Linked DNA regions of Neobacillus sp. PS2-9. Each later gene encodes a partner of the first gene's protein in a complex. Links are inferred from orthologs where the notes say so. Each region holds a gene or a part of one and is shown on either strand. Other genes may lie near its edges.

What was found. The genes of interacting proteins can lie anywhere in the genome.
Region 2: the proteins of trxA (region 1) and trxB are in contact, whole or in part, in a crystal structure (PDB 1F6M), measured with the Escherichia coli proteins. The link is inferred for Neobacillus sp. PS2-9 from one-to-one orthologs.

What each region holds. Positions count from the first base shown.
Region 1 is NZ_CP133269.1:1,443,545-1,449,740, reverse strand. What follows is about bases 2,644-5,330. They hold trxA (thioredoxin), read right to left. Parts: upstream 4,301-5,330; coding sequence 3,986-4,300; downstream 2,644-3,985. Other genes in these bases: RCG25_RS07095 (electron transfer flavoprotein subunit alpha/FixB family protein), read right to left, coding at 4,646-5,330; uvrC (excinuclease ABC subunit UvrC), read right to left, coding at 2,644-3,849. Also shown: RCG25_RS07115 (YslB family protein), read left to right, coding at 1-450; RCG25_RS07110 (aspartate kinase), read right to left, coding at 499-1,713; more of uvrC, read right to left, coding at 2,077-2,643; more of RCG25_RS07095, read right to left, coding at 5,331-5,623; RCG25_RS07090 (electron transfer flavoprotein subunit beta/FixA family protein), read right to left, coding at 5,663-6,196. UniProt on the Escherichia coli protein: Participates in various redox reactions through the reversible oxidation of its active center dithiol to a disulfide and catalyzes dithiol-disulfide exchange reactions.
Region 2 is NZ_CP133269.1:990,030-994,553, reverse strand. The notes cover bases 390-3,319. They hold trxB (thioredoxin-disulfide reductase), read right to left. Parts: upstream 2,365-3,319; coding sequence 1,414-2,364; downstream 390-1,413. Other genes in these bases: RCG25_RS04760 (tetratricopeptide repeat protein), read right to left, coding at 2,456-3,319; RCG25_RS04770 (NUDIX hydrolase), read right to left, coding at 588-1,046; rapZ (RNase adapter RapZ), read right to left, coding at 390-500. Outside these bases: more of rapZ, read right to left, coding at 1-389; more of RCG25_RS04760, read right to left, coding at 3,320-3,946; bifunctional phosphoribosyl-AMP cyclohydrolase/phosphoribosyl-ATP diphosphatase HisIE, read right to left, coding at 4,079-4,524.

The sequences.
Region 1 (6,196 bases):
AGTACAGCCGTTAATCAACATTTTGATAATGAAGAGCCAGAACCAAGAACCATTTCAATGTTTGGGTATGAAATCATTAGGGAATACCTTTTGCCAGAAATCCTAGGCAAAGACACTCCTGAAATCTTATACTGGGCAGGAAAACGTCTTGCACGAAAGTTCCCATTACCTGACCACGAAACATTAGTTGAATTTTTTACTAATGCTTCTTGGGGACAGCTTGAAATAATAAAAGAGACGAAAAATGAAATCGAATTCGAACTAGTAAGCCCACTCATTGTTTCTCGTGTAAAATCAAAAGCAGAACACTTCTTCCAACTCGAAGCCGGCTTCCTTGCCCAACAAATTGAACTACAAAAAGAAGTGATTGCAGAAGCGTTTGAACACCCTGTAAAAAAAGCAAACAAAGTCCAATTTACTGTTAAATGGGATCGGAAAGATCTAATTTAATATCGGAAAGAGGCTGACTCACATTCCAACGAGTCAGCCTCTTCTTTGTTAATTTCCAAGCTCAAATGCACGGTGGAGGAGTTCAACTGCTTTTAACATATTCTTCTCTTCTAACACAGCAGACACTTTAATTTCAGAGGTGCTGACCATTTTGATTTGGATGCCATTTGAAGCAAGAACTTCAAACATTTTCGCAGCCACACCCGGATTAGAAATCATGCCTGAACCCACAATAGAAACCTTTGCCAGTTTATTCTCTGCATCAAGTTGTTCATAGCCAAGTACAGCTTTATTGTCTTCTAATACCTTTAATGTCTCTAACAAATCATCGGTATGTATGGAGAAAGATAAATTAGCCGTTCCTCCTTCTGTTGTGCTTTGAATAATAATATCAACGTTAATGTGATTTTGAGCAAGAGTAGTAAAAATCGTTGATAGGCTGGTTAAGGAATTGGTTAACCCCAAAACGGTAACCTTTGTAATATCATCTTCAAACGCGACACCACGTACAACTAAATTTTGTTCCATTGTTGCTTCCCCCTCAATGACTGTTCCTTCGATTTTCTCCATGCTTGAACGGACTTCAAGTCTTACTTGATAATTTTTAGCAAATTCTACCGCTCTTGGATGCAGTACACCTGCACCGAGATTGGCAAGCTCCAGCATTTCGTCATAGGAAACGGATAATAACTTACGGGCCTCTTTCACATATCTTGGATCTGTTGTAAATACACCTGTTACATCCGTGTAAATATCACATTTATCTGCTTTTAACGCCGCTGCTAATGCAACCGCTGTCGTATCAGAACCCCCTCGACCAAGAGTGGTGATTTCCCCATCTTCAGTTATTCCTTGGAATCCTGCTACAATAACAACCTTGCCTTCTGTAAGTTGGTTTTTAATGGATTCTGTCTTGATCGTTGAAATTCGTGCGTTTCCATGGACAGGTTCTGTTACAATTCCCGCTTGCCAGCCTGTATAGGAAACCGCTGGTAGACCTTGTTGATTTAAAGCCATAGATAATAAGGCAATGGTTACCTGCTCGCCTGTCGAAAGGAGCATATCCATTTCCCGTTTATTAGGTTGATTGGAAATTTCCTTCGCTAGACCAACAAGCTTGTCCGTGGATTTTCCCATAGCAGAAACAACGACAACAACGTTATTGCCTCTCTCTGTTTCATCTTTTACACAGGCTGCTACATTTAAAATTCTTTCTACACTGCCAACGGAGGTTCCCCCGAATTTTTGTACAACTAAGCCCATCATTTCCCCTTCTTTCAGTTATGCTCTACCTATTTTGCTACAAAACATAAATAAAAAAGCAATGAGAGGCATCTCATTGCTTTTTGAACACGAAAAATAAATTCCTGTACAAATAACGTAAGATAGCTCTCCAAGACCTGCGTCTTGACAATCCGGCATTTATTCAATACAGGACCAGCAAAGAAAGAAATGAGACTTTCTTTACTTCGGCGAACATCCCCTTTCATGATTCTTCCTTGAAGCTCATCCTTCTCAGAATCATTACTCTTGAAGCTCGCACCTCTACCTTCACTTTAGTACTATAAAGTGATAGTAATTTAAATTTTCACTAATTATAGCATGGTCAATTTATTCTGACAATAACTATTCTTGAAGTTTTTTCATTAACTCTTCTGCCACATTTGATGGAATACCCATGTCGGTAAATTCCTCCAGACTGGCTTCCTTCATTTTTTTTACAGAACCAAACTGTTTAAGCAATAGTTTTTTGCGTTTCTCCCCAATCCCCGGGATATCATCCAACAATGATTGAAAGGCGCTCTTTCCACGTATTTGGCGGTGAAAGGTAATGGCAAAGCGGTGAACCTCATCTTGAATACGTTGCAGTAAATAAAACTCCTGGCTGTTCCGTTCAAGTGGAACAATTTCTAACGGATTGCCGTATAACAATTGCGATGTACGGTGTTTTTCATCCTTTACAAGACCCGATAGTGGGATATCTAATCCTAATTCATTTTCTAAAACATCCCTTACCGTTTCTACATGTCCTTTTCCACCATCAATAATAATAAGGTCCGGTAGAGGAAGATTTTCTTTTAAGGCTCTCGAGTATCTTCTTCTAGTTACTTCCCTCATCGATTCATAATCATCCGGTCCCTTTACAGACTTGATTTTATACTTGCGATATTCTCTCTTATTCGCTTTCCCATCCGTAAACACAACCATCGCTGAAACAGGATCTGTCCCTTGTATATTAGAGTTATCGAAAGACTCAATCCGATGGGGTGTATAAATTCCAAGAAGCTTTCCGAGGTTTTCTACTGCCTTAATAGTTCGTTCTTCATCCTTCTCAATTAATGAAAACTTTTCATTTAGGGCAATTTTTGCATTTTTGATTGCAAGGTTAACAAGCTCCTTCTTTTGTCCCTTTTTCGGTTGAAGAACCTTCACTTCTAAGAGCTGTGCAGTCATATTCAAATCAATTTCATCTTGGATCAGGATTTCCTTTGGCTTAAAGTGATTGGCTTTTTGATAAAATTGTCCTAAAAACGTAAGGATTTCTTCCTCTGGCTCATTGTAGATGGGAAACATGGAAACATCCCGCTCAATCAGCTTTCCTTGACGGACAAAAAAGACCTGTACACACATCCAGCCTTTGTCAACAGCATAACCAAACACATCCCGGTCCGTGAAATCCGTCATGGTAATTTTTTGCTTTTCCATGATGGTTTCAATGTGGACGATTTTATCACGGAACTCTTTTGCTCTTTCAAAATCCAATTCTTCTGCTGCTGCCGTCATTTTTTCGGTTAGTTCTTTTTTTATTTCCTTATATCCGCCATTTAAAAATCGAGTAATTTCATCCGTCATTTGCTTATACTGTTCCTCAGGAACTTCGTTTACACATGGGGCGAGACACTGGCCTAAATGGTAATATAAACATACTCGGTCAGGGAGAGTCGCACATTTTCGCAACGGATAAATACGGTCTAGTAGTTTCTTTGTTTCATTTGCTGCTCCAACGTTAGGGTAAGGACCAAAGTATTTGCCTTTATCTTTTTTTACTTTTCTTGTGATAATCAGCTTGGGATGTCTCTCTGCTGTCAGCTTAATAAACGGATAGCTTTTGTCATCCTTCAGCATGATATTGTATTTTGGATCATATTTTTTGATGAGATTTAGTTCAAGTATCAAAGCTTCTATATTGGATGAGGTCACAATGTACTCAAAGTCTTCTATTTCATTAACAAGTCTTAACGTCTTTCCGTCGTGTGAGCCGGTAAAATAAGAACGAACGCGGTTCTTTAATATTTTTGCCTTCCCTACATAAATAATTGTCCCCTGACGGTCTTTCATTAAGTAGCAGCCAGGCTGGTCAGGCAGCAGGGTTAATTTTTGTTTAATATTTTCATTCACTCCGGCCACTCCTCTTTCTTTTATGCTATCCATAAAATTTTAACACATCTGTTGATAAAGGAAAGTGGGAGGTTTTGTAATCAACAAAAAAACCTTAGCCAGAACGTGTCCAGCTAAGGTTTTAATTTCTATAGGTTTATACGTGCTTTTGTAACACACTTGCTAAAGCATCTTTAGGTTGGAAGCCGACTACTTTATCTACAACTTCACCATTTTTTAAAACTAATAAGGTTGGGATGCTCATAACGCCAAAATTAGCTGCTGTTTGTGGGTTATCATCTACATCTAATTTAGTGATTTTTACTTTGTCTCCCATTTCTGCATCAAGTTCTTCAAGAACTGGAGCGATCATTTTACAAGGTCCACACCAAGGTGCCCAGAAATCAACAAGTACAGTACCTGAACCTGTTTCTGATGAGAAATTTTGATCTGTTAAATGTGAAATAGCCATTATATATTGACCTCCTATTGAATACTGAATTACTACCGAAAGTATACCATCGTTTGGAATATCAAGCTAATAATATGTTTCGCAACTAATATACCCCATAAAGCATTAAGTATTCTCTCTTTGTACCAAGTCAGTTGATTTCCGCTCCAGGAGCTTCGCTTTCCGTGGGTGTTTCGGCGAGCCTCCTCGGCGCTAGCGCCTGCGGGGTCTCCCCTGAACCATACTCCCACAGGAGTCTTCGCTCCTTCCGCTCCAATCAACAGAGTGTAAAAATCAACAATGTTCTTTAACACAGCATAATGATAAAAGCGAGCGGATTTTGACCGCTCGCTCTCCACTTTATTATTATGAGTGAACTTTAAGTTTTTTAAACTCTTCTGTTAGTAAAGGTACAACCTCGAAAAGGTCACCAACGATTCCGTAATCTGCCACTTTGAAAATGTTGGCTTCTGGATCCTTGTTAATGGCAACAATCACTTTCGAGTTAGACATACCGGCTAAATGCTGGATTGCACCTGAAATACCGCAGGCAATGTATAGATCGGGAGTTACAACCTTTCCTGTTTGCCCAATTTGTAAGGAATAATCACAATAGTCGGCATCACATGCACCTCGAGAAGCACCAACTGCTCCTCCTAGTACGTCAGCAAGTTCTTTTAGCGGTTTGAATCCTTCTGCACTTTTCACACCACGGCCGCCAGAAATAACTACTTTAGCCTCACTTAGATCCACACCTTCACTTGCTTTTCTTACTACTTCTTTAATAATTGCACGAAGGTCTTTAATTTCCACAGATAGTGAGGAAACCTCACCGCTTCTGCTTTCATCTTTTGCTAATGGGGCAATATTGTTCGGACGTACGGTAGCAAAAATTACGCCGTCTGTTACAATTTTCTTTTCAAATGCTTTACCAGAATAAATTGGTCTAGTAAATACAATGTTTCCACCCGCTGTCTCTACTGCTGTTGCATCGGAGATTAGACCCGATGAGAGCTTACCAGCAATCCTTGGTGAAAGGTCTTTTCCTAATGCAGTATGACCAAACACTAATCCTTCAGGCTTCTCTTGATCAATGACAGCTAATAAGGCTTGAGCATAACCATCAGAAGAATATTGTTTTAAATTCTCATGCTCAACTACCACTACACGGTCAGCCCCGTATTGAACTAACTCCGCACCTAAAGCGCTTACAGATTCGCCCACTAATACACCAACAACTTCTCCGCCCTCTGCAACTGTTTTTGCTGCTGCAACAGCTTCGAAAGATACATTACGTAATGATCCGTCACGAACTTCTCCTAATACCAATACTTTTCTAGTCATTTCATTTACCTCCTGAAAACAATTTTTATGAAGTTACGATTAGATTACTTTTGCTTCAGTATGAAGAAGTTGAACAAGTTCTTTAACCTGATCATTTAAATCGCCAGCTAAGACCTTTCCAGCCTCTTTTTTAGGCGGCAAATAAATTTCAATTGTTTTAGTTTTTGCTTCTACATCCTCTTCTTCAAGATCAAGATCATCTAATTCTAATTCCTCAAGCGGCTTTTTCTTCGCTTTCATAATTCCAGGTAAAGATGGATAGCGCGGCTCATTAAGCCCTTGTTGTGCTGTAACTAAAAGTGGAAGGCTTGTTTCAATGACTTCTGAATCACCTTCAACGTCACGAGTAACAGTCACATTTGTTCCATCAATTTCGAGTTTCGTAATGGTAGTTACATACGGAATATTGAGGAGTTCGGCTACTCTTGGTCCTACTTGTCCTGTTCCACCGTCAATAGCCACATTTCCACCAATAATTAAATCAACTTCTTTATCCTTTAGATATTCGGCAAGGATTTTAGCAGTTGTAAATTGGTCACCGTTTTCCACATCATCTTCAGTATTAATTAGAAC
Region 2 (4,524 bases), 450 kb from region 1 along the record:
CTATTAGCCGTAAATTCGGTTAATATTTTTTCGCGTAACTCACGCGGTTTCATCTGAGAAGTGTTATAAATCAACTGTGCCCGGCCTTTTAATTCCTCCAAAAGCTCTCGTTCAAGCGTGATACCTTCTAGAGGCAAACCTGTTTGAGCAAGCGGATGTGACCGTCTTGTTTCCTTATATCTGCGTACTAGTGTAGAATCATCCGCATCTAAAAATAGAATCTGCGGCGTTACCCAAGAGGTTTCAGTTAACTCATCGAGTGCTTTAAAGAGATGATCGAAGAATTCTCTCCCTCTTAAGTCCATTACAAGGGCAACTTTATTCATTTTATTCCCTGATTCCTTCATAAGTTCAAGAAATTTAGGAAGTAACGTAGGAGGCAGATTGTCGACACAGAAGAACCCTAAATCTTCAAAGCTTTGAATGGCTACAGTTTTTCCAGCCCCAGACATTCCTGTAATAATGACCATTTGAGTTTCAATTGTCGAACCAGTACTCATTTCCCATTCCCCCCAAAAACTATATATTCTTATTCCTCCAAACGCCATCTTGATTTCGCACATGGCTTGTCAATAATGCGTTTACATTTAACTCGGGTCTAATCGGTAACCTATTAGCTCAAATTCCTTGGTATAAGTAAATGTACCGTAGATGATTCCTTTTCCATGAACCATGTAATCAATAATATGATAGTCACCCTCGGCCATCGGCAGACTTTTCACCTGATCAATTGGTTGCCACGCGAGCTTACCTTCAGGCGATTCCTCTAAATCCACCCCATCCGATTCCGTGGCGCAAAAAGTGAACATCATCCATTCTGAAAGGAGCTGTTCTCCTTCTTTCATGATCATAGTAAAAATACCTTTAAGCTGTGGATTTTTGAGATAGATTCCCGTTTCTTCACGGTATTCTCTTATGCAAGAATCACGAACCGATTCACCAGGTTCCATTTTTCCTCCTGGAGCCACCCACCAGCCGCGGCTTGGTTTTTGCAGCAACAAAATTTTATCCTCTTTTATTAATACACAATTGGTGACCCGCTGCATGTTTCCACCCTCTTTATTTAAGCACAAAGGCTTGTGTAAGTATGCCAAATATCCTAATATAACATTTAATTTATTCTTTTCATTATACTATTTTTAAGATACAGTCACAATGAATACAAATTTGATATTTCTGTTAATTATTTCTGTTAGCAAACTTGGGAAACTAGTTTTGAGGAGACTTGATTTTTTAGCCACAAAAAAAAATTGCACAAGCTGCTGGGCTTGTGCAGGAAGGTATATATTTTTAAAGGGGGTCAATTATTGTTATCATACCCTAACTATATTTCACTACTGTTACAGAAGAGTTAAAACAGGATTACGTTTCTGTGAATGTTATGTTAACACCACTCACAATAGTGCTAACCACCTATTTTCTTACCTTCATCTCTTCCTTCAGTTCTTCTACAAAATGTTGAGCGCTCTGTGCCGCAATACTACCGTCACCTGTCGCAGTAACAATTTGGCGTAAGGTTTTTTCACGAATATCCCCCGCTGCAAACACACCAGGTACTTTTGTTTCCATGCGGTCGTTCGTTTCGATATAGCCGTTTTGATTCGTAATGCCCAGGCTCTCGAATGGTTTTGAAAGTGGAACCATTCCAACGTAGATAAACACACCATCTGCTGACAATTCTTGTTCTTCTCCAGTTTCAGTTGAAACAAGCGTCACGCTACCAACCTTGCCGTCTTTTCCATTGATTGTTTTAACCGTGTGATTCCAGATAAAACCGACCTTCTCATTTGCAAACGCACGATCTTGAAGAATCTTTTGTGCACGAAGCTGATCACGTCGATGAACAATGGTCACTTTAGAAGCGAAACGAGTTAAATAGACGCCTTCCTCAACGGCAGAGTCTCCTCCACCAATAACAAATAATTCTTTTCCTTTGAAAAAGGCACCATCACAAACAGCACAATAAGATACGCCACGGCCGCCAAGTTCTTTTTCACCAGGTACTCCAAGCTTTTTATATTCGGCACCTGTTGAAATGATAACGGAGTGCGCTTTGTATTGTTTTGCACCAGCGGTTACTAGTTTGTAATCGCCGTGGTCAACGATTTCCTTAATATCGCCGTAGGCATATTCTGCACCAAATTTTTTCGCGTGCTCGAACATTTTTGTGGATAAATCTGGCCCTAGAATACTCTCAAAACCCGGATAGTTTTCCACATCCTCTGTGTTGGCCATTTGTCCGCCCGGCATCCCACGCTCAATCATAAGTGTGGAAAGGTTGGCGCGTGATGTATAAACAGCAGCGGTCATCCCAGCAGGACCAGCCCCCGCAATAATAACGTCATAAATTTTTTCCTCAGACATGGTAATGTCACTCCTTAAATAAAAAAACGATTAAGTATATATTTCCCTACTTAATCGTAATAAACAATCGGTTTATAGTCCATTTATCTGCTTAATTTAGAAAATCGTTTACAAGTTTGACATATTTACCAATTGTTGCAGATGAAAGTCCGTAACGGTTGGCTACTTCTTGCTGCGAAACTTTTTCACTTCGCAACTTGTACCATACATATTCCACTGCCCCAGCCCAGGCACGTTTATTTTTCAAGCTGACGTTGGCTTTAGAAAGTTCAACGAAAACAGAAAACCACATCAAATATAAGCCTGACTCCATCATTCCAATCGGCTGATGATTTTCATAAAAAATCTCCGCAATTTCCTGTGCATCTGCTGTTGTCGATTGTTTTCCCGAACGAATTAATGAAATATATTCCTTCTCTAACGTGGTAAGCTTTTGATTTTGAAAAAGCCGCTTAGAAGTAATAATTTCTTCTTTTTTACTGGATACTGTTGTGAGAAACAGAGCAAATAATCGCTCTTCTACATAGTCGCTTTCAAGCTTTTGAAAAATAGAGCCTGACAGGTCTTCAAAACCATTCGCGACTTCTTTTTCTCCCCATGGCTCAGAACCTTCCTTGTCAGGGTTCAATTCAAGCACCTTTTTCCAAGTGCTTTTTGCAAAGTTTTGATTGCCAGTATAATACGCTGAATAGGAAAGCCAATAATAAAACGGACCGTCCCCATCATAGCCATGCTTATATAGCTTCTTTAACCACAAATAAGCCTGTTCATATTCGCCCACTAAGGCGAAGGTAGTACCCAGTTTAAATTGATGTTCGCTTAACATAGGTTGAATTTTTTTCAGGGATTCAAGCAAATTGGCAGCATTTTTCAGTTTTCCTTGGTAATGAGCAAAGACCAAACGGTTACAAAGGGCATGTAAATTCCCTGGATTCCGCTCGAGCACATCATCTAAAATGCTTTCTGCCTTTTCCGCTTTTCCTAAGTAAAAATAGGCAAGCGCTAAGTTGTTGTATGCTGACCAGTATTCTGGGTATTCCTTGACGACATCCTTTAACAGCTCAATCGCTTTTGGAAAGTATCCCGACTCTAACAGGTCACGAGCCTGTTCTTGTTTGACAATTAAATCATCCTGCTCATACCAATCGCCCTCTAGGCCATCTGATTCAAAGGTTAGGAGCTCTAATAAATCTTCCGTGTCATCAGAAAAATCACCCTCTGGCTCTAGTTGTAGGTAGAGCTGCGCGTGATGATACGCATCTTTAAAAAATCCCAGGTGGGCATAATTATTTGCTAAAAAGTAGTGGCATTCCGCCATTTCCGGATCAAGTTCTTCAAGGATGATATGCAAGAGTCGGTTGGAATTTTCAAACTCGCCAAGTTCTGTTGACACGATCGCCAACTGGCATGTAATCATCGGTTCACCCGGCTCAAGCTGAATCGCTCGCCCAAGATATTTTTTTGCTTTTATGAAATCACGTCGATGGTATGCCTTCAAACCCTTCGTGAAATAATATTCCCCCGTAGGAACAAATGAAAGTATTTTTCCCGTTTGCATTCTTGCTTTCGCTTTTTTTCCCATGAAGTCCTCCACATTCGTCAATATAACTTAGGTAGTATAACACATTAAAGGGTTGTTCGAGAAGGGGATTATAATATGCATGCTTATAGAATCTATCTTCCCAATATCCTTAACGTAAGAAAACCAGCCCCATTAGGACCGGTCATTGTGTCTTTCTTCTAAGGTTCTTAGTACTTCTTTAAATGGAAGTCCTTGTTCCACCAATAAAACCTGCAGGTGATAGAGTAAATCTGCCGCCTCCCAGCGCAGTTCTTCTTGATCACGGTTTTTGGCAGCAATAATCACCTCAGCCGCTTCTTCCCCGACTTTTTTGAGAATCTTATCGACGCCTTTTTCAAAAAGGTATGTGGTATAGGCACCTTCCGGACGCTCCTGCTCCCGTTGACAAATGACCTGCTCGAGCCTCTGTAGGATGCCATAATCAGCCAATCCAGTCTTCCGGTCCGCTACCTCGTCCGTAAAACAGCTAACGGCCCCCGTATGACAAGCAGGCCCCTTCGGATTGATCAACACGAGGAGTGCATCCTGATCACAGTCATATTTGATGCTGACAACTGATTGCGTATTCCCACTTGTTG